Regions from separate parts of the Faecalibacillus sp. TM498 genome, predicted to be linked through region 1. Evidence: a T-box and tRNA genes for the amino acid it is inferred to sense, from the RefSeq annotation. Region 1 holds a T-box; the other holds one or more tRNA genes.
The links. A T-box is a leader RNA that pairs with one kind of tRNA and senses whether it is charged. The one in region 1 lies ahead of ileS (isoleucine--tRNA ligase), so its partner is inferred to be a tRNA-Ile.

Region 1 (14,579 bases):
CTACGTGTTTGAAACTAAAACCTTTAAATATCGTAGCTTTTATGATAATATAATGGTATATGTAGTAAGGGGAGATAGACATGAATGAAGTTTATGCAGTATTGGATATAGGTAGTGCTTCAATTGAATTGTTAGTTGGTGAAATTATCAATTCTAATTTACATGTTCTTTTTTCTAAAAAGGTCCCTAGTCATGGTGTAAAAAAAGGCATCATTGAAGATGAAAATTTATTAGTAAATGATATCAAAGGAGTTGTTCAAGAAGCTAATGATTTTCTAGATGGAGAAATCAAAGCAGTTGGTCTTACAATCCCTACTATTCGTTCTAAACTTTATCAAAGTAATAGTAGTGTATCACTTAGTGATCATGATAAGATTTCTAAGGATGATATTGTAAGAGGTTTGAAACTTTCTACTAAATTCAAAAAATCTCATGAAGAAGAGGTGGTTTGTGTAATACCAGTTCGCTTTAATGGTGATTTTGGAATTAGTCAAGTACCTCCTATAGGAGAAGCTTCAAGAAATTTAATTATTGATACATTGATTATTACTTCACAAAAACAGATTTTATATCCATATATTATGGCTGTTGAAAAGGCAGGTTTAGAAATTATGGATATTTGTATCAATGCCTTTGCGTGTGCAAAGGAAGCTTTTGATGCAGTTTATCTTCAAGAAGGTGCATTGATTATTGATATGGGATATAAAACGTCAACAATATCTTTCTACAAGGATGGATATTTAAAATATTTAACAGTATGTTCAGTTGGGGGTTATAATTTGACTAGAGCAATTGCTCAACATTTACAAATTTCTATGAATCAAGCTGAAACATATAAAGTCAAATATGGTTCTTTGGATTATACTGTTGGACAAGAGGATATTATTCATACAACTGAGCTTCCAGATGGTCGTAAAGATTATACACAAAAAGATTTTGCGGGTATTTTAGAAGAAGCTGCAGTTGATATGTTAAATGTTATTAAAGAAAAAATGGGTGTTATCGATAATGGACAACATTATGAAACACTGATTGTTGGTGGCGGAGGAGAACTTGAGCTACTAGATAAAGTTGCTGGTCGTGTTTTAGAAGGTCCAGTGAGAGTTTATCGTCCAGATATTATTGGCATTAGAGATATGGCATTTGTTTCTTCTGTAGGAATGATTTTTTATATGTCTGATCGTGCTAAATATCTTGGTCCTTATGAAACATCTGTTGTTTTACCGGATATTTCTAATACAATGGCTGTGAGATTTAAAGGACTTACGAAAGTAAAAGATACAAAAGAGAAAACTGGAAGATTTAGTAGATTACTAGATACTTTCTTTGGTGAAGAAGAATAGATAAAAGAGAGGGTAAATCATGAACGAAGAATTAGATTTTGAACAAGTTGCAAAAATAAAAGTAATCGGTGTTGGTGGCGGAGGAAACAACGCTGTTAACCGCATGGTTGAAGAAGGCGTTAGAGGAGTAGAATTCTTTGTCGCAAATACAGATGTACAAGTATTACGTCGTTCGCCTGTAGAAAATAAAATTGTTTTAGGAAAAGATTTAACAAAAGGTTTAGGAGCAGGAGGTAATCCAGAAGTAGGAAAGAAAGCTGCTTTAGAATCTGAAGGAGATATTAGAACTGCCCTTGAAGGTGCAGATATGGTTTTCATTGCTGCTGGTATGGGTGGTGGAACTGGTACTGGTGCAGCACCTGTTTTCGCTAAGATTGCTCGTGAATTAGGAGCACTAACAGTAGGTGTTATTACTAAACCATTTACTTTTGAAGGAATGAAACGTAAAAAACAAGCAATCGAAGGTATTGATGAATTACGTTCTAATGTAGATAGTATTATTGTGGTTTCAAATGACCGTTTATTACAACTAATTGGTGGACGTCCAATGCAAGAAGCATTTAGAGAAGCTGATAATGTATTAAGACAAGGTGTTCAAACAATTACTGATTTAATTGCTGTTCCTGCATTTATCAACCTTGACTTTGCAGATATCTGTGCAGTTATGAAAAATAGAGGAAATGCGTTAATTGGTATTGGCATGTCATCAGGAGATGATAAAGCAAAAGAAGCTGCAAAACGTGCAATTTCTTCACCTTTATTAGAAGTTTCCGTAGCAGGTGCTAAAGACGCTATTATTAACGTTACAGGTGGACCAAATATTTCATTATATGATGCTAATATTGCTCTTGAAACAATTACTCAAGAAGTTGGAGATGACATTAATACTTATTTAGGTATTGCTATTAATGAAAACTTAGATGATGAAATTATTGTTACTGTTATCGCAACAGGATTCGAGGAAGAAAAGGAAGAAGTAACTGTCCAACCTTCAGTAGCAAGACCTTTAGGTGAAGAACCTCAAACTTTTGAATCATATGATGATGACGAAGATGATGATGACGGTTTTCCACCAGCATTTATCAAAAATAGAAGAATTTAATAAGATGAGCTAACGATGTTAGCTCATTTTTATAAAGGGGGAAATTTAAATGAAAATTGGATTTATAGGATTAGGGAATATGGCCGGGACAATTTGCCAAGGTCTTATTAAAAGTGATTTTATTGATGGTAGTGAGGTATATGGATATGATATAAATAGTCACCAGCTGATGATGTTTGAACAAGATTTTGGTATTCATGTATGTTCAAGTGAACAAGACGTTGTTAAAAATTGTGATTATTTGGTGATGGGGGTCAAACCAAATGTCGTAGAAAGTGTTATTTCAAAAATAAAATCAGTCATTGATCAACAAGTGATCGTTTCAATTGTTGCTGGTTATGGAAATGATAAATATGAAGAATTATTACCGGGAACACATCACTTAACAATTATGCCAAACACACCAGCTAAGGTATTAGAAGGAACGACTTTATTTGAAAAAGACAATACTTTAACAGCTGAAGAATTAAATTATGTACAAACAATGTTTGAAAGCATCGGTGAGGTTTATCTTATTGAAAATTATCAAATGGTTGCCGGTGGTGCTTTAAGTGGTTGTGGACCAGCTTTTGTTTATATGTTTATTGAAGCTTTAGCAGATGGTGCAGTCTTAAATGGTTTGCCTCGTGATTTGGCTTATAAGCTTGCCAGCCAAACTGTTTTAGGAAGTGCAAAAATGGTTAAAGAGACGCAATTACATCCAGGTATTTTAAAAGATCAAGTTTGTTCTCCAGGTGGTATTACGATTCAAGGTGTTAAGGCTTTAGAAGAAAATAATTTTAGAAACGCTGTGATGGAAGCAATCGATCGTTCAAAAAAATAATGTGTAGAAAGTATGGATTTTTGTCCATACTTTTTTAAATGTCCAATCTTTTTTGACATCTTTTTTACTTGCCATCATATATGATGATAAAGGGGTAAGCAAGATGGAGGTCTATGTTGAATTAACTTATTGTATGAATGGTATCTTATTTATCATGACTTATGAAATGATTTCATTATTGCTTAATATTAATTGGTCATTTTTGAAAATCCTTTTCTTGAGTTTTTTAAGTAATATATCGATTGTTCTCATTTATATAGACTATTTACCATATATAAGTTTTTTATACTGGATTGTCCTTTTTTTATTTATTTTTAAAAAACAATTTTTCTTATATTTTCCAGTTTTTTTAATTGTTTATTTTTCAATACTATTCTTTATCAATACCCTAATAAAAGAATCATTTATATACAACGGAATCTTGATTACTCCCATAAATTATAAAGATATAGTTATTGTTGTTATGACATGTGTTTTTTTAATTATTGAAACAATTTATTTAATTTATACAAAAAGAAAAATAAAACAAAAAGATGATCTATATGATGTAACACTTATTTTTAATAATAAGATTTATCATCTTTCAGGGTTTTTAGATAGTGGTAATCATGCAAACTATCTAGGTTATCCACTTATTTTTATTAAAAAAAGTAAAATTGATACTTATCAACAATTAGATACATTGATTATTGATGGCTTAAAAAAAAGAAAAATAGATATTATTTTAGTTGATCAAGTTTTAGTAAATAAGCAATCTTTAAGAAATGTTTATATAGGTGTATTGGATGAATTAGATTATGATTGTTTATTAAATAAAGAATTGATGGGAGGGATTATTTGATGTGGCAAATGATTAGACAGTTTTTAAATACAAAACAGTATCTTTATTATATAGGAAGACATGATATTTTACCGCCTCCTTTAAAAGGTCAACAAGAAAAGGAAATAATTGAAAAAGCAGTTTCTGGGGATCAAAAAGCAAGAGATTTATTGATTGAACATAATTTAAGATTGGTTGTTTATGTTGCTAAAAGATATGACAATAGCGCCAATTGTCCTTTGGAAGATTTAATTAGTATTGGCACAATTGGTTTAGTAAAAGCAATCAATACTTTTAAGGCAGATAAAAATATTAAACTTGCTACGTATGCTTCAAGGTGTATTGAAAATGAAATACTTATGTACTTAAGAAAAAATAATAAGATTCGTTATGAGATTTCTTTAGATGAACCTTTAAATATTGATTATGATGGTAATGAGTTATTATTAGGAGATATCGTAGGAACTGATGATGATCTTGTTGAACAAGAAATGTTGAAAAGTGATCAAAAGAAAATTTTTTATGAAGCTTTAAAAGAATTAAATGAAAGAGAAAAAGAAATATTGATTTTAAGATATGGTTTATCTAATAATGATGAATTGACACAAAAGGATGTTGCTGATTTATTAGGTATTTCACAATCTTATATTTCTAGATTAGAAAAAAAGATTATAAAAAAATTAAGAAGTCAATTAAATTATGATGAAGTGAAATAGTATATTTTTATCAAAAAAAGCCACACTAATTTTGGTGATTATTGTGGAAAAAGAAAGTTTTATGAGCGCTATCCCTATTCAAAAAACACTTTCTAAAGAAGAATTATATACTTTGATTCAAAATTATCAAAAGAATCATGATCAAAAAAGTAAAGAAATGATTATTCTTTCTAATACTAAATTAGTGTTATCTCTAATGAAAAGATTTTACCAAAAATCAAATCAATATGAAGATCTGTTTCAAGTAGGCATCGTTGGTCTAATAAAAGCAGTCGATCATTTTGATACCAATTATCAATTACAGTTTTCAACGTATGCAGTTCCTTTGATCATTGGTGAAATGAAACGTTATTTAAGAGATAATACACAAGTTAAGATTTCTAGACCAATCAAGGATTTAGCTTATGCTATTTTAAAAGAAAAGGAAAAATATTTAAATCAATATCAAAGAGAACCAACGATTCAAGAATTATCACAAAATTTAAATATTGAAAAACAAAATATTATAGAAGCAATGCAATCTACTCAAAGCATTGCTTCTTTCCAAGATGCTGTAGGAAATGATGATCAAAATGAATTATCATTATCAGATATTATCTCACTAGATCCAGAAACATTGAAACATTATCATGATCACCTTGATTTAAAAAATGCCTTTGATTGTTTAAATCAAAGAGAAAAGAAAGTAATTCAAGAAAGATACTATCAGGGTTATTCGCAATGTGAAATAGCAGATGAGCTTTTTGTATCACAAGCGCAAATTTCTCGAATTGAAAAAAAAGCTTTAGAAAAATTACATAAAAAATTAGTCTAAAGCATATTTTATAGAGGTGATCGTATGAGATTTGTATCATTACAATCAAAAGATGTGATTAATGTTTATGATGGTAAAAAAATAGGGTATATTGCGGATATTGAATTAGATTGGTGTCAAAAATGTATACGTGCTTTAATTGTCGAAAAAATGAATTTTTTTCATTTTTTTTGTTTTTTTAAAGAGCCTCCTGTCTTAGTTATTCCGATTGAATGTGTGATTTCTTTAAAAGGTGATGTGATTTTAGTGAATATTGAACAGGTTTAGCTAGATTTCCTTGTTGATACCTTTGATAATCAATAAATGTATGGTATAATATTGAGGAAATAAAAGGAGGATGACTTCATGGGTTACGGTGAAAAAGTAAAAAAATGGTTTTTTGATGAAGATGGGGATGGAGAAGATATTGCTGAAGATTATGATGCTGTAGAGGTTGATACTGAACCTAAAACAAGCTTATTTGAACAAGCAAAATTTTCTAAAACAAGCGAAGCTGTGAAATCATTAAATATGAATAAAGATAGTCATTTAGTTTTATTTGAACCACGTTCATTTGGAGAAACTCAAGATATTGCAAATTATTTAAAAACAAAAAAAGCAACAGTTGTTAATTTACATCGTTTACAAAAAGATCAAGCTAAACGTGTTGTTGATTTCTTAAGTGGTGTTATTTACGCTATTGAAGGTGACATTCAAAGAATTGGACCAAAAATTTTCTTATGTACACCTCGTAATATTTCTGTTGCAGGAACAATTGATCTAGATGAAGATGAACAAGAAGATTAAAAAGTATGGTTTCCATACTTTTTTAAGTTATGTTTGAACATTTTAAAGGGGAAGAAGTCTTTGTAAAAAAGGTACTTGATTATTTGGATCAAGTACAATATAAACAAAGACTTATTTTAACGCAATTTTTAGATCCGTATCATCAATCAATTGTTAAAAGTGTTATTGGGCATCAAGATGAAGTTCAAGTTTTAGAAAATGGTGGTTTTATTCATAGTGAAAGTCAAAGAATGATTATTGCTCCTTATTTTTATGAAATAGAAAAGGAAGATTTTGAAATCGTTGTTTGTAAGATTATTTATGCAAAAAATTTTGAAAAATTAACACATCGAGACATTTTAGGTGCTTTAATGTCTTTAGGAATTAAAAGAGAGTTATTTGGAGATATTGTTGAAAAAGACAAAGATTTTTATTTAGCTGTTGATCGACATATTTATGAATATTTAAAAGATTATTTATCAATGATTAAAAGAAGTAAAGTAAAGTTTGTTGAATGGGATGAAGAAATAGAAGTAAAAAATGATTATTTAGTAAAATCATTTATTGTATCTTCATTTCGATTAGATAAGATCATTTCTTCTTTTTATAAAATTTCAAGACAAAAAGCAGCAGAATTTATTCGTGCTGGTCATGTAAAAGTTAATCATAAACCGGTTGAACAAATAAATTATTTATGTAATAATAAAGACATAATATCATTCAAAAAGCATGGTAGAGTGATGTTTGTTGATTGTAATAAACAAACACGCTCTGATAATTATGTGGTTGAAGGGTATTTTTATAAGTAGGGAGTGAACATGATGTCATTGAAAAAACAAGTATTTGGTTATAATAAGTCACAAGTTGATGAATTGATCAATGAAAAAGATAATGAAATAAAACAGTTGAATGATCAAATTAAAAAATTACAAGAAGATTATCAACAATTAGAACATCAAAAATCATTATTGCAGCATCGTGTAAACATCCAAGAACAAACAAATGAAGAAATTGCACGTCTTGCATTAAAAGAAGCAAGCGAACTTATTGACAAAGCGAAAAAGAATGCTAATATGATACTGAGCGAATCGCTAGAGTATGTTCGTTCGTTGTCTGGTGAGATGAGCGACTTTAAAGCGCAAGCTGTTAAATTTAGAGCTTCGGTAGAAAAAATGTCAAAAGATATCCTTGAGTCTATTGATCAATCTGAAGTTTACAATTTAATTAATGAAGATAAATACGATGAAGGAGACAGTTTATAATTAGAGTTTTAAGAGAGCTGATGGTTGGTGTAAATCAGTAACAAAGATTATAATGTATCACTCTGGAGTAGCCCTTTGAATTAAGTAGAAGGTGACGTTAATCGCGTTAAGATTTCAAGAGCGTATGAAAATACGAATTAAGGTGGTACCGCGATCACATCGTCCTTAGGATGATGTGTTTTTTTATTTTTAAAGAGAGGAAAGAAAAAATGAATTACAAAGACACATTATTAATGCCAAAAACTGACTTTGAAATGCGTGGAAACTTACCAAAAAAAGAACCTAAGTATGTAGAACGTTGGCAAGAAAACGACATGTATAACAAAGTTATTCAACAAAACGAAGGAAAAGACAGCTTTGTCTTCCATGATGGTCCTCCATATGCTAATGGAAATATGCACATGGGACATATGTTAAACAAAGTCATCAAAGACGTTATTTGTCGTTATAAAAATATGAATGGTTTCTATACACCATATATTCCTGGATGGGATACTCATGGTTTACCAATTGAAAATGCTATTCAAAAATTAGGTGTTAATCGTAAAGAAATGCCTACAGCCAAATTTAGAGAAAAATGTGATGCTTATGCTCATGAACAAGTAAATAAACAAATGGAACAATTGATCCGTATGGGAACATTTGCGGATTACAAACATCCTTATTTAACATTACAACATGAATTTGAAGCAAGACAAATTGAAGTGTTCGCTAAAATGGCGATGGATGGATTGATTTTCAAAGGATTAAAACCAGTATACTGGTCACCATCAAGTGAATCTGCTTTAGCTGAAGCTGAAGTTGAATATCATGATATCAAATCACCAACAATTTTTGTTAAATTCCAAGTTAAAGATGGTAAAGGAGTCTTAGATAATGATGTTAATTTCGTTATTTGGACAACTACTCCTTGGACAATTCCTGCTAACTTAGCAATCTGCTTAAATGCTTCTTATAACTATGCATTAGTAGAAACTGAAAAAGGAAAATTAATTGTCTTAGATACTTTAGTTGATGAATTAATGGCTAAATTTGAAATTACTGGTTACAAAGTTGTTAATCATTATAAAGGATCTGAATTAGAATATATTACATGCCAACATCCGTTATATGATAGAGAATCATTAGTTATCTTAGGAGATCACGTAACAGCTGATTCTGGTACTGGATGTGTTCATACTGCACCTGGATTTGGGGCAGACGACTTCTTTGTAGGTCAAAAATATAACTTACCAGCTTATTGTAACGTTGATGAACATGGTTGTATGATGGAAGATTGTGGTGAATGGTTAGCTGGTCAATATGTTGATGACGCTAATAAAACAGTAACTATGAAATTAGATGAAATTGGAGCTTTATTAAAACTTGAATTCATCACACACAGTTACCCACATGATTGGCGTACTAAAAAACCTATTATCTTTAGAGCAACTGATCAATGGTTCTGTTCATTAGATAAAATTAGAGATAAATTATTGAGTGAAATTGATAATGTTAACTGGTTAAATGAATGGGGACACATCAGAATCTATAACATGATTAGAGATCGTGGAGACTGGTGTATTTCACGTCAACGTACTTGGGGTGTACCAATTCCTATTTTCTATTGTGAAGATGGAACTCCAATTATTGAACAAGAAGTATTTGATCATATTTCTGAATTATTTAGAGAACATGGTTCAAATGTTTGGTTTGAAAGAGATGAAAAAGATTTATTACCTGAAGGATATACAAATGAACATTCACCAAATGGTATCTTCAAAAAAGAAAAAGATATCATGGATGTATGGTTTGACTCAGGAAGTTCACATACAGGTGTGATGGTAGAAAGAGGATTTAATTATCCAGTAGATCTTTATTTTGAAGGTAGTGACCAATATCGTGGATGGTTCAACTCATCATTAATTATCGGTGTTGCTGCTCATGGTAAAGCTCCTTATAAAACTGTCTTATCACATGGTTTCGTATTAGATGGTAAAGGAAATAAAATGTCTAAGTCATTAGGAAATACAGTAGATCCTATTAAACTTGTTAACCAATATGGTGCTGATATCGTAAGATTATGGGCTACTTCTGTTGCTTATCAACAAGATGTTCGTATTTCTGATGAAATCATGAAACAAGTGGCTGAAGGATATCGTAAAATCCGTAATACCATGAGATTCGTTTTAGGTAACTTAAATGACTTCAAAGCAAGTGATTTAGTAGAAATCAAAGATTTACCTGGTGTTGATCAATATATGTTAGCTAAATTAAATGAATTAATGAAAGCTTATGATGAAGCTTATGCAAATTATGACTTTGCAACAGCCAACCAAGAAATCTTAAATTACTTTACAAATACTTTAAGTTCATTCTATATGGATTTCACAAAAGATATCTTATACATTGAAGATGCAAATTCTCCACGTAGAAGACAAGTTCAAACTGTTTTATATCATCATGCTAAAACAATGATGAAATTATTATCAACAGTACTTGTATTTACTGCTGAAGAATTACATGATCATTTCCATTGTGATGAAACTAAAGCAGAATCTATCTTCTTAGAACCAAAATATGAATTATTTGATATTGAAAATGAAGAAGAAGTTTTAGCTTATTTTTCTAAATTTATGGAAGTAAGAAAAGATGTTTTAAAATCTATGGAAGGTTTAAGAAATGAAAAATTAATTAAATCGAACATGGAAACAAAAGTAACATTATCTTTAAAAGATGAATATAAAGATATTGCTAACTTAAAAGATGATTTAAAACAATTATTTATTGTGGCTAAAGTTGAATTAGTTGATGATACAACTTTAGAAGAATATGAAACTAGCTACATTAAAGTTGAAAAATTCAACGGTGTACAATGTCCAAGATGTTGGAACTATTTCGATGAAGATGAAATGAATGGTGAATTATGTTCACGTTGTGCAAGTGTAGCTCATCGTGTAGCTGAATAGCAGATAACAGGATGTATCGAAAGATACATCCTTTTCTTTTTAAAAAACAATTTTGTAATGAAAAATAAAGCGAACTGTGTTATTATTTACGAGATTGTAGGTGAGGGAGTATATGAAAAAAGAAATATTAGGTAAATGTATGCTATTAATGTCTGCTCTTATTTGGGGAAGTTCTTTTATTGTTATGAAAAATGCTGTGGATTTTATTTCTCCATTTACGCTATTATGTATACGTTTTGTGTTAAGTACAATTTTCATTTCTATTTTATTTTTTAATAAAATAAAAAAAATCAAAAAACAAGATCTATTAGGTGGTTTTTTAGCAGGTCTAGCCTTATTTAGTGCTTTTTCAATTCAAACATTTGGTTTGCAATTGACAACACCTGGTAAAAATGCTTTTTTAACAGCCGTTTATTGTACGATTGTTCCTTTATTAAGTTGGCTTTATTTTAAAAAGAAACCCGATAAAGCACAAATATTTGCGGCTATCCTTTGTTTTATTGGAGTTGGTTTTGTTTCTTTAGATAGTTCCTTAAAGGTGAATTTAGGTGATCTTTATACTTTGATTGGTGGTTTTTTATATGCTGTTCATATTATTGTGTGTGAAAAAGCAATGAAAAAGACATCTCCAATTATTATTACTGCCTTACAATTTGCATTTGCTTCTATTTTTTCATTTATAGCAGCCTCTTTATTTGAAGATATTTCAGTTGTTTTCCATATTGATTCAAGTATTTATCTTCAAATCTTATATCTGGCATTTTTTGCAACTACATTATGTTATTTATTTCAAAATGTGGGACAAAAATTTGTTAATGAAAATATAGCAGCATTATTATTAAGCTTAGAATCTGTTTTTGGAGTTTTCTTTTCCATATTATTTGGACAAGAAATAATGACACTTCAAATTGGATTAGGATTTATGATTATTTTTATTTCGGTTTTGATATCAGAAACAAAGTTATCTTTTTTACATAGGGGAGGAAAACAATGATTAAAAAATTACTTACAATAACTTTATCATTGATGATGATTTTTACATCATTCGTACCAGTTTTCGCTGAAGGGGAAGAAGTCAATATTGTAGGACAATATGGAATTGTCATCGATAAAGATACCGGACAAGTTTTATACAATAAAAATGCCCATGATAAAATGTATCCAGCAAGTATTACAAAAATTTTAACATGTATTGTTGCTATTGAAATGTTAGATGATTTAGATAAAACAGCCACTATTACTCAAAGTGATATAGATACAGTTTGGGAAACAGGAGCTACTTCTGCAGACTTTACTGTCGGAGAAGTTGTCACTTATAGAGATATGTTGATGGGAGCAATGTTACCTTCAGGTGCAGATGCTTGTCGTGCTCTAGCTAATAATACGTGTGGTAGTCAAGAAAAGTTCGTTGAAAAAATGAATCAACTGGTAAACAAATTAGGATTAAAAGATTCTCATTTTGTAAATACAACAGGAATTCATGATGATGATCATTATACAACAGCTTATGATATGGCTAAAATTACCCAATATGCTTTAAAGAATAAAAAATTTGTTGAAGTCTTTGATAGATATCAATATACGTCAAGTGATGGTCAACATCAATGGGTCAAAAAAGTTATTTATAAAAGTAAAAGAGACCATATTGATACATCAATGATTGAAGGCTGTAAAAGCGGTTACACAAGTAAAGCCCAAAGTACTTTATCTAGTTTATTGAATATTGATGATCATCATTATGTTTGTGTTGTTGGCTTTTCTAAAAATAGTGATGGTTATAATCATTGTACAGTAAATGATACCCTTGCTTTAGGTAATTATGTAAAAGATCATTATTCAGTTGCGAATATTATTAAAAAAGATGCAAAAATGAATTCTGTTAAAATAAAAAATGGTCAAACAAATAAAGTTGATGTCATCACAGAAAAAGATATCGAAGCTGTTTTACCAAATAATTACAATCCATCTGATTTAAAATATAAATATCATTTAAAAGATTTAACAGCTCCTGTTAAAAAAGATCAAAAAGCAGGAACAATGGATGTTTATTATCGAGATACTAAATTAGAAACAATTTCACTTAATACAACACAAGCAGTAGATGAAAGTGGTTCTGTTGTTTTTATGAGAAAAATGAAAAATGTTGTTTTACCATGTGTAATGGCAGTTGTCATCATTCTTGTGGTTTTATTATTAGTAAGAAAAATCATGATTAAACAAAGACGTAAAAAAAGACGTCAACAAAGAAATCGTAGAAAGTAGGGAAACCTACTTTTTTACTTATATATGCTTAATTATTATACGTATATATAAGTAAATATATTGACATATACTTATATATACGTATAATATAAGCAAGAGGTGAGTGATATGACTTATAAATGCGTATTTAGTGATATTGATGGAACATTATTGAATTCAAAACATCAAATAAGCGAAAAAACAAAAAAGAAAGTACAACAGTTAGCTATACAAAATATTCCTTTTATTCTTGTTTCAGCGAGAATGCCTAAAGGAATGCATTATTTTTTAGATGAATTACAAATAAAGGCACCAATGGTAAGTTATAGTGGAGGTTTGATTTTAGATGAAAATCAAAAAGTTATCTATTCAAAAGGATTTTCAGTAGAAATGGCGAAAAGACTTTATAAATATATTAAATATTATTATCAAATTCCTGTTAGTTTTTATGTTGAGAATCATTGGATGGTCGATGAAATAGATGAAGGAATTGAAGAGGAAAGTATTATTACAGGGTTAAAACCTGAAAAATTGGATTTAAATGGAGTTAAAAAGGTTCATAAATTATTAGTGATTGCTGAAGCAGGAATTGTTGATCGTTTAGAAATGAGCTTAAAAGAAAAATTTAGTGGTTTAAAGATTTATAAATCAAAAGATACTTATTTAGAAATTATGGATGAATCGGTATCAAAATCCAGTGCAATTCAATTTTTATGTGATAAAATGAAAATAGATCTTCATCAAACAGTTTCTTTTGGAGATAACTATAATGATTTAGATATGCTTCTTTTAACAGGAAAAGGATTTGCGATGGCTAATGGAGCGCAAGGTGTTTTAGAAAGTATTCCAACACATACGCTTTCTAATGATGAAGATGGAATCGTTTATGCATTAGATAATTTAGTAGGTGAATAAGGTGTATCAAGAAGAAAGAATTTATAAAATATTAGAAATATTAAAAACTAAAAAGACAATGACAAATCAAGAAATTATGGATCAATTTCATATTTCTAGAGATACAGCAAGAAGAGATATTGTTCGTCTTGTAAGTGAAAACTTAGCTGTTAGAACACATGGTGGTATTACTTTAAATGATGTACATCAAATTGGAAATTATCAAACAAGAAAACAAGAAAATGAAGAGATAAAAAATGAAATTGGCAAAACTGCTGTTTCTTTGATTGAAAATAACAAAGTGATCTTTTTTGATACTTCAACGACTGTTGCAGCTTTATGTCAATATGTAGAAAGTGATATAGAAGCTTATAGTCATTCTTTAGATAATATTGAAATATTATCGAATCATTGTTTATGTCAGATGATTGGTGGAACTTACTTTAAAAAGAATCGTTATATGTATGGAAGTCAAACGTTGAATATGATTGATCAAATTTATTTTGATTTAGCTTATGTAGCAGCAGCAGCTGTGATGGAAGATGGTGTTTATGTTGAAGAATTTGAAGATGCTATGATTAAAAAAAAGGTAGCAAGTCGAAGTCAAAAAGTTTGCTTAGTTGTAGATCATAGTAAATTTAATAAAAAAAGTTCTTATAAAGCTTTAGCTTTTCAAGATATTGATGTTCTTGTTGTTGATTGGTTACCTGATACTTATCGAGAAAAGATAGAAAAAGCAGGATGTCAAATAATATATACAAAAGAAAAGTAGATTCGTATGAATCTACTTTTTAGCAAGCATTTTATCAAAAAAATAACCGATTACTCTAAAAATCATGGCTAAACCAAAG
Region 2 (9,200 bases), on a different contig from region 1:
TTTCCATGGCTTGATAGCTTTCATCCCTTCATACATCGCTTCTTTTGTGATTTTAACAAGTTTTTTAGCTTCATCTGAAACATTTCCCATCATAAACATACGTGAAGCATCGGCATAGTAACCATTTAATTCACTTGTAGCGTCAACGTTAATAATATCTCCATCTTTTAAAATAACATCAGAAGAAGGAATTCCATGACAAACGATATCATTAATAGATGTACAAATACTTTTAGGATAGCCTTCATAATTTAAATCAGCAGAATGTGCATTGTGTTCCTTTAAATATTCTCTTGTAAGTACATCGATATCTTCAGTCGACATACCAATTTTTATATTCTTTTCGATATGATCTAATAACCCATTATTTACAACAGCTGCTTTTTTGATTCCTTCAATTTGTTGTTGATTTTTAATCATTGATCTAGGAGGTGTCATCACTCCTCTTTTTTTGTAATAATTAATTTTTTTGTCAAATTCGCGGTGACAAACTTCATAGTCTAAGCCACTTCCGCACCAACATTTATTCATTTGTTCTACCTCTTTTCGTATCTATTTTAAACATCTCATTTTATAATGTAAAGAAAGATGATAATATGATTTTAATGGAGATGATAAAATGGAAATTTTAGATATATGCGATGAATTAGGAAATCCAACAGGAAAGACAGTAGAAAGAGAAATTGCACATCAACAAGGAATCTTACATCGTACAGCTCATGTTTGGATCTTAAGAAAAAAAGAAAATAAAATACAAATATTATTACAAAAAAGAAGTGAACAAAAAGATTCGTTTCCTGGCTGTTATGATATTTCAAGTGCAGGACATATTCCTGCAGGGGATAACTATGGTCAATCGGCGGTAAGAGAGTTGAAAGAGGAATTAGGAATTGTTGTAAGGGAAAGTGAATTGATTGATTGTGGAAATCGTAGATTTCATTTTGAAGAAATTTTTCATGGTCGTTTATTTAAAGATAATCAAGTAAGTAAAATATTTGTTTTATGGAAAGATTTAGAAGAAAAAGATTTTGTTTTTGTTGATCATGAAGTAAGTGAAGTTAAATGGTTGGATTTTGAAAAATGTTATCAAGATGTTAAAGAAAATAAAATAAATCATTGTATTTATATTGAAGAACTAGACATAGTAAAAAAATATCTTCGTGTTCAATAATGATCCTTTTTAAGTCTATATAAATCCCTTCTAAGGCGTTTTTTTGGAAAAAAACATAAAAAATATAAAAATAAAAAAGGTGCGGGGGGGGGGGGGGGGGTAAAATATGCTATAATTTATAGTGAATAAAATATGTGTAGTTAGGATGTGTGAGTATGTATTTTACGATTATGGATGATGACCGAGCGTTTGGCGAAACTTTAAAAAATAAATTAGAAAGTGAATACCATGCTGTTGTAGATGTTTATCATGGAATGGTTGATTTAGATCAGATAAAACATGTACCCGATATTTTATTTTTAGATGTGATATTTGAAAATGGGACAGGTGTGGATTATGCGAAAAAGTTTAAAGAAAAGTTTGATTCACAAATTGTTTTTGTTTCAAGTAAAAGTAGTTTGATTTTTAAAGCCCAAGGATTAAAGGCGTTATGCTTTATTAGAAAGAATCATCTTGATAATGACTTTAAAGTTTTTAATCAACTTTACAATGAAGAATGTAAAAATGAAATGAAATTGATTTTTGAACTGAATAAGGGAATGAATAAAAATCAAATGGCATATATAACATTAATGAGTGATGATATTATCTATGCAGAATGTTATGCTCATGAATTGATTATCCATACATATGAACATGAATATGCTGTTAAAATGACTTTGAAGAAATTTATGGAACAAGTAAAACAAGCACATTGTTTTATTCAAATACATAGAAGTTATGCAATTAATATGAAATATATTTATCGTATAGATAAAAATCATATTAATATGGTTAATGAAGAAAGTAAAAATGAATTAGAAATCGGTAGAAAATATAAAAAAGAAGTTAATGAGGCCTTTAGAAACTACTTGATGGATAAATTTTAGATATCATGAAAAATCATGATATCTTTTTTTTGACATATAATACAACGGTGATGTTATGAAAAGAATTTTTCTTATAATGATTGCTTTTGGCGTGTGTTTCTTTGAGGTTCCTGTAGATGCTTATGAAAAATCTTTAAAAAATGTAAAAGTGGTGATTGATGCAGGACATGGTGGTTTTGATAATGGAGCTATTGAATATGGTTATTATGAAGATAATATTAATTTAGAAATTGCTTTGAAAATGAAAGATGAATTAGAAAAAAGTGGTGCTAAAGTCTATTTAACAAGAGATGGTGATTATGATATGACGAAAAGAAATCATCATTATTCTAAACAAGATGATATGTATTTAAGGGTCAAGAAGATAGATAGCTATAAATGTGATTATTTATTAAGTATTCACCAAAATGCTTCTGGTAATAGAAGTGCATGGGGTTCACAAGTTTTTTATTATTATAGAAGCAAACAAGGAAAAGCATTAGCTTTTGATATTGATCAAAGTTTAAAACAGTTAACAAATAGTAGAAAACCAATTAGTGGATGTGGTTTTAGAGTTTTAAGAGCTACTAAGACATTAGGAGTTCTAATTGAGTGTGGTTTTTTATCAAATTATAATGAATGTGGGCAACTAAGAAGCAAAAATTATCAAAAAAAACTATGTCAAAAGGTAAAAGAAGGGCTCATTAAATATCATTTAAGAATAATGACTCAAAAAAAGAAAAAAACAGCAAAAATTTTACAATAAAAAAGCGTTGATTTTATCAATGTATTTTTATTTTTTTAAAAAAATGTAAAAAAATATACGAAAAACTGTTGACGTATTCTTATATGCATGGTATATTATATGGGCAGTTGATTGATGGGCCTGTAGCTCAGTTGGTTAGAGCGCACCCCTGATAAGGGTGAGGTCGATGGTTCAAATCCATTCAGGCCCACCATTTTAACAAATGAAATGGTGGAAAAAGTAAATATTAAATTGGGGCCATAGCTCAGCTGGGAGAGCACCTGCCTTGCACGCAGGGGGTCAGCGGTTCGATCCCGCTTGGCTCCACCAATAAATAAACTAACTGCTTCGGCAGTTTTTTTGTTGTAAAAAAATAAATATACTCTATAATCCAATTAAGGGGGTAAAATATGGCACAAAGTAGAGGAAAAGGAAATTATGTAATCAATACTTTTAATGGAATGGCTTATGGCTTTTTTGCAAGTTTGATTATTGGAACAATATTAAAACAATTAGGAACATTAGTTCATGTTGAACAACTTGTAACCTGGGGGACAGTAGCAGGTTATTTAATGGGACCGGCCATTGGAATTGGTATGGGCTATGCAATTGATGCAAAAGGACTTAATTTGATTTCTGCGGTTATTGCAGGAGCAATAGGAGCTGGAACATTTAATAATGGTGTTCAAGCGGGTAATCCAATTTCAGCTTATGTAGCAGTTTTAGCGGCTATTGAGGTAACAAGACTTATTCAAGGGAAAACACCGATTGATATTTTACTTGTTCCTTTTGTTTCTATCTGTATAGCAGGTTTGGTAACGCAATTTGTAGGACCTTATCTTACACAAATGATTACTTGGATTGGAAGCGTTATTAATGATGGGGTTTCTTTACAACCTTTATTTATGTCAATTGTTGTAGGGGTGTTAATGGGAATGGCATTAACGGCACCAATTTCTTCAGCTGCTATTGGTATTATGTTAGGACTTGATGGTTTAGCGGCAGGGGCAGCACTTGCAGGGTGTTGCGCACAAATGATTGGTTTTGCGATGATGTCTATTGAAGACAATGATATTGGTGATGTTATTGCTATTGGAATTGGAACAAGTATGTTACAGTTTAAAAATATTATTAGAAGACCGGTTATTTGGTTACCTACAATTTTAACAACGATTATTACAGCACCTATTTCAACGGTCTTACTTCATATTCGTTGCAGTGCAATTGGCTCAGGAATGGGAACAGCAGGACTTGTAGGTTTATTGGATGCGATTCAAGTAATGGGAAATCAGTATTGGATACCACTTATTTTGATAGATGTGATTGCTCCAGCAATTTTAACATTTAGTTTTTACAAAGCTTTTAGAAAATTGAATTACATAAGAAAAGGAGATTTAAAGATTGAACGTCTTTAATCTCCTTTTTCTTTATTTAAATAAATCAATAATATCTGCAGTAGACATTTGGGTAATAGAACCATTATTGTTTTCAATAAACATATTCGATAAATCTTGTTTTTGTTCTTGAAGTTTTTGAATCTTTTCTTCAATTGAATTTTTCATAATCAATTTATAAACTTGAACATTATTTGTTTGTCCAATACGATAAGCTCTATCTGTTGCTTGATTTTGTGCAGACATATTCCACCATGGATCATAGTGAATAACGGTAGAAGCACTTGTTAAGTTAAGACCAGTACCACCTGCTTTTAAACTGATTAAAAAGACAGTTGTTTGATCGTTTTGGAAGGCATTAACAAGTTGATGCCTTTTGATTTTTGTTGTTGAACCAGTTAAAACATAATAAGAAATATCTTTTTTACGTAATTCAGCTTCGATTAAATCTAATGATTTAGTAAAAGAAGAGAATAGTAAGACTTTTTGATTATTTTCTTTTGCTGTTTCAATAATATCCATACAAGCTTTAAGTTTAGAACTTGGTTCAATAATATCTTTATATAAAATACGTTGATCACAACATAATTGACGAAGTCTTGTCATCATTGCAAGGATTTGGATCTTATCAATATGATTTACCTGAATAGCACTTTGTAATTCACTATTAATTGTTGATAAGTTAGCAAGATATACTTTTTCTTCCTCTGGTGTAAAAGGAATAATGACATTGTTTTCAATCTTGTCTGGTAATTCTGTTAAAACATCTTTCTTTGTTCTTCTTAAAATAAATGGTTCAACTAATTGCTTAAGTTTTGCTTGTTTTTGTTGGTCTTCATTTTTTATGATTGGTATTTCGTAAGTTTCTTTGAAATGGTGATAATTATATAAATATTGAGGCATCAAGAAATCAAAGATTGACCATAATTCTGCTAAACTATTTTCAATTGGAGTACCTGTTAAAGCGAAACGATATTTACCATTAATTAATTTAACAGTTTGAGCATTCTTTGTACTTTGATTTTTGATATATTGAGCTTCATCTAAAATAAAATAATAGAATTGATAATCTTTATATAATTCATAATCTCTACGAATATAATCATATGAAGTAATAACAACATCATATTCTGGAATGCTTTCAATTAATTTCTTTCTTTGAGCAATATTTCCAGTAATACAAACTGTTTTCAATTTCTTTGAGAATTTTTTGATTTCATCTTGCCAGTTATAAATCAAGGTTGCAGGAGCAACAACGAGACTGACATGATTTTCACCGATACCATCTTCAATCAATGTCATGACTTGTAATGTTTTACCAAGCCCCATATCATCAGCTAAGATACCACCGAAGCCATATTCTGACATTGTTTTTAACCATTTAAATCCTTGAACTTGATAGTCTCTTAAAATCTTAGAATAATTTTGTGGAACTTGAATATCTTCAGGATCTTTTTCTTCAATATGAGAAATCAAGTCTTGGAAATGTTGATCTCTGTTGAAATGTAATGATGAACTGTTCATAAAGTTTTCTAAATAAAGTGAATGATATTTATCAACTTCAACTTCACCATCTTTTAAATCGGTATATTCAATATTTAAATCATTAAATAATAAATCTAAATCTTTGATACTATCATCATCTAAATTAATAAATTCCCCATTTTTTAAACGATGATAATTCTTTTTGTGTTGATAAGCATATAAAATATCTTTAATTTCTTCTTTATCAACATTGATACTATTAATATCGATTTTTAATAAATCATTTTGTAAACGAACACCGATATTTAATTTCATATTTTTAGGTTTATTCATTTGTTTGATTTCTTCACTAATATAAATTTCACAATCATTATTAAGTGAAGGTAAAACACGAGTAATGAAATCATAAATATCTTCTTCATTATAAAGATAATACATTTGAGTGATTTCATCATATTCTAGGTATTTTTGTAGTGTTTGAATAACACCATCTAATTTTAATGGAAGTACTAGATCTTTAGGGTTTTCTAAGATTGTATTTCCTTGATCATCTCGATAATCTAATGTAACAGATAATTCGTTGTTGTTATTTAAATCGACATAAATTAATAAAGAAATATCCATAGGTAGATATTCATCGATATCATCTCCTGTAAATTCGACATAAGGAACAACAGAATCAATGATATATTTAGAAAAACGTGGTAATTCGTTATTTGGAATTGTAAGTGAATTATTTTCTAAATGTGTAAGTAAAGGTCTTAGCGCATCACTACATTCTTTTGAATATCTATTAAGGGTATAGTGATCGAAATAATAGATATATTGATGACCGATGATAGTAATACCATCAGGTTCTTTGTATTTGATGGTTGTGTAATCTTCATCTTTTTGGATTTCTAAAATGAAGTTTTGTAAATCAATTGTTGTAAAGTTAATGTTGATATCTAAATTATCATAATGTGTTAGAAAAAAATCATCAATATTGTCTGATGTGATTCTAATACTACGATCATCATCTTTTAAATGAAAATATTCTTTAATAAAACGAATTTGTTTTAATGAAGAACTATCAAAGGCTTTAGAGTTATGATCGGTAACTAAAGCATTTCCATATTCAACAATTTCGTTTGCTTTTACATTTTGAATAAAAGTATTTAAATTTTTAATTGTATAACTTCTATCGCTAGCAATCTTATAAGATAAACTTAATCGATTAAATGTACTTTTTACTTGCGGTATTAAATGAATGTGTTGATTAAGTTGTAATTGATGTAAACGATGCTGATTTTTATATTGTTCAATTAATGAAAAAGTTAAATTAGCTTGTTCTTTTAAATGTGCGGCTTCTTTTTTTGCTTGAAGTGCTTGTAATTGATCAGCGTAATTTCCTTTTTGATTGAAAGAATAAGGTAAATCACTTGCTTCAAGACCGTAAAATTTTAATAAAATAGCACCTATATGTCCACATGCCAGTTCATTAGGCTTACAGTGATTACAATCGCAGTTAAATTCGAGGATATGTCCTCCTGTATCAACTTGAATTGTAGCAGTATCAATTTTACCATTAACATTAGTACTTCCTACGATTTGGTAAATTTGACCATCTTTAATAACAGACATGTTAGATATTGTATTATGTTGAAATAAGTTATGAGCTACTTTCCAATTGGGCTCATTAAAATACTTATTAATTTCATCATCTTTAATATACATAAGTAGTCCCTCCCATTTAGCTATTATAACATTATTTTTCTAAAATGATGAGATAGAGATACGCATTTTTTTGTTTTTTTAAAAATAGGATTGTTTCCAATCCTATTTCAAAACTGCTTTATAAACACGTAAGACATTTTTATAAAAAATCTTTTCAATTTCTTCAATAGATAATCCAGCTTCAATTAAAGCACCATATAATATTTGATAACCACTTGCATCCTTCATTTCAAGCTTGGATCCAATACCATCAAAGTCACTTCCTAAACCAATACAATCAATACCTGCAAGATTTTTGATATATAAAATATGTTGAACCATATCCTTAACATAACTTGTTTGATGAGTACCTTCGGTAGTTAAAAAATCACTACAGAAGTTGATTCCCATAACGCCTCCACGACTAGCAAGTTTTAAAATCATGTCATCTGACATATTTCTAGCGACACCACATACTTGGCGAGCGTTACTATGAGAGGCAACGAAAGGTTTTGTTGTATGATGATAAACATCATAAAATCCAGCATCACTTAAATGAGAAACGTCAATAATGATTCCTAAACGTTCCATTTCTTTAATATATTGTAAACCAAAAGGTGTTAAACCATCGTGATCATTGATTTTAAACATATCTTCATAACAAGAAATATTAGAAAGGTTAGGGTGTCCAATGCCATTTACATGATTCCATGTCAAAGTAATCATTCTAACGCCTAATCTATAATAATGTTCAAGTAGTGATAAATCATTTTCTACAACAGCCCCTTCTTCTAATGTTAGAAGAGAAGACATGATACCTGCTTGTTGATGATCGATAATATCTTGATAACAAAAGACAGGTTTAATGAGTTCAGGATATTTTTCTATTTCATGATAATAATAGTTAATGAGTTGATTTGCTTTTAAAAAAGGTTGAGGATTTTCACTTAAATCGACAAACATCGCAAAGTTTTGAAGCAAATAATCTCCTTTTTGCATTTTCTTTAAATCAATATGACCGTCATTTTCTAATAAAGAACCTTCTTTACCGTGATGTAAATCATCATAAAGTTTTAAAATGGTGTCACAATGCATATCAACAACTTTCATCATTAATCACTCCTTAAATTTTATATGTAGCATGAATTGCACAACAAGCAAGACCACCATGGCATGTTAAAACAGCAGGCAAATAATTGATTTCTACATCAATACCATGGAAGGTTGTTTGAAATAATAATTTTGCTTTTTTAGCAAAAATTTCATTATCAGCGTGTGAAATATAAATCTTGTGTTGTTTAGCGTTAACACCTAATTCATGGAATTTATCAACAATCGATTTTAAGATTTTTACTTCAGTTCTAGACATTGTATATTTATCAACGGCTTTACCTTGTTCATCTAAACAAAGCAAAGCTTTGATTTTTAACATCGATGCCATTCTGGCTGCCATTGGTGATAATCTTCCACTACGTGAAAGTTGTTTAAAGTTATCTGGATAAAGGAACGAAAAAGAATGATTTGTTTTTTCTTCTAAAGCAGCAAAAATTTCATCAACAGTTTTCCCTTCATCTGCAAGTTGTTTTGCACAAATAGCCATATCCATAACAGGAGCACCTACTTGACGACTATCATAAATATAAACATTATCTAAACCAACGGTATCTTTAGCAAGATGGAAACCGTTGTTTGTTCCTGATAAATCTGCAGAGCAGGTAATAATAATGATTGCTTCATAATCTTCTTCTTGCCATTTTTCCATTTGTTCAACAAGATAACCTGTATTTGGCTGACTTGTTGAAGGAATTTTACCATCTCTTAAATAGTCATAAAGTTGTTTAGTTGAAATATCGACTTGATCT

Region 2: it has a tRNA-Ile gene. The T-box ahead of ileS (isoleucine--tRNA ligase) is inferred to sense a tRNA for this amino acid. The anticodon was not compared.

The regions. Positions count from the first base shown of each region.
Region 1 covers NZ_JAJDKB010000045.1:1,365-15,943, reverse strand. Annotated here, with positions in the region: gene LJD32_RS11885 (cell division FtsA domain-containing protein) at 81-1,343, shown strand; gene ftsZ (cell division protein FtsZ) at 1,363-2,445, shown strand; gene proC (pyrroline-5-carboxylate reductase) at 2,495-3,268, shown strand; gene LJD32_RS11870 (sigma-E processing peptidase SpoIIGA) at 3,732-4,109, shown strand; gene LJD32_RS11865 (sigma-70 family RNA polymerase sigma factor) at 4,109-4,804, shown strand; gene LJD32_RS11860 (sigma-70 family RNA polymerase sigma factor) at 4,848-5,618, shown strand; gene LJD32_RS11855 (PRC-barrel domain-containing protein) at 5,643-5,885, shown strand; gene LJD32_RS11850 (cell division protein SepF) at 5,964-6,404, shown strand; gene LJD32_RS11845 (RNA-binding protein) at 6,434-7,192, shown strand; gene LJD32_RS11840 (DivIVA domain-containing protein) at 7,202-7,645, shown strand; T-box leader at 7,617-7,815, shown strand; gene ileS (isoleucine--tRNA ligase) at 7,855-10,593, shown strand; gene LJD32_RS11830 (DMT family transporter) at 10,706-11,587, shown strand; gene LJD32_RS11825 (D-alanyl-D-alanine carboxypeptidase family protein) at 11,584-12,855, shown strand; gene LJD32_RS11820 (Cof-type HAD-IIB family hydrolase) at 12,964-13,749, shown strand; gene LJD32_RS11815 (DeoR/GlpR family DNA-binding transcription regulator) at 13,751-14,500, shown strand; gene LJD32_RS11810 (hypothetical protein) at 14,513-14,579, opposite strand, start outside.
Region 2 covers NZ_JAJDKB010000067.1:592-9,791, reverse strand. Annotated here, with positions in the region: gene map (type I methionyl aminopeptidase) at 1-531, opposite strand, end outside; gene LJD32_RS13590 (NUDIX hydrolase) at 620-1,171, shown strand; gene LJD32_RS13585 (LytR/AlgR family response regulator transcription factor) at 1,327-2,040, shown strand; gene LJD32_RS13580 (N-acetylmuramoyl-L-alanine amidase family protein) at 2,096-2,785, shown strand; tRNA gene LJD32_RS13575 (tRNA-Ile) at 2,902-2,978, shown strand; tRNA gene LJD32_RS13570 (tRNA-Ala) at 3,019-3,094, shown strand; gene LJD32_RS13565 (PTS transporter subunit IIC) at 3,175-4,179, shown strand; gene LJD32_RS13560 (DEAD/DEAH box helicase) at 4,192-7,359, opposite strand; gene LJD32_RS13555 (dipeptidase) at 7,462-8,448, opposite strand; gene LJD32_RS13550 (DegV family protein) at 8,462-9,200, opposite strand, start outside.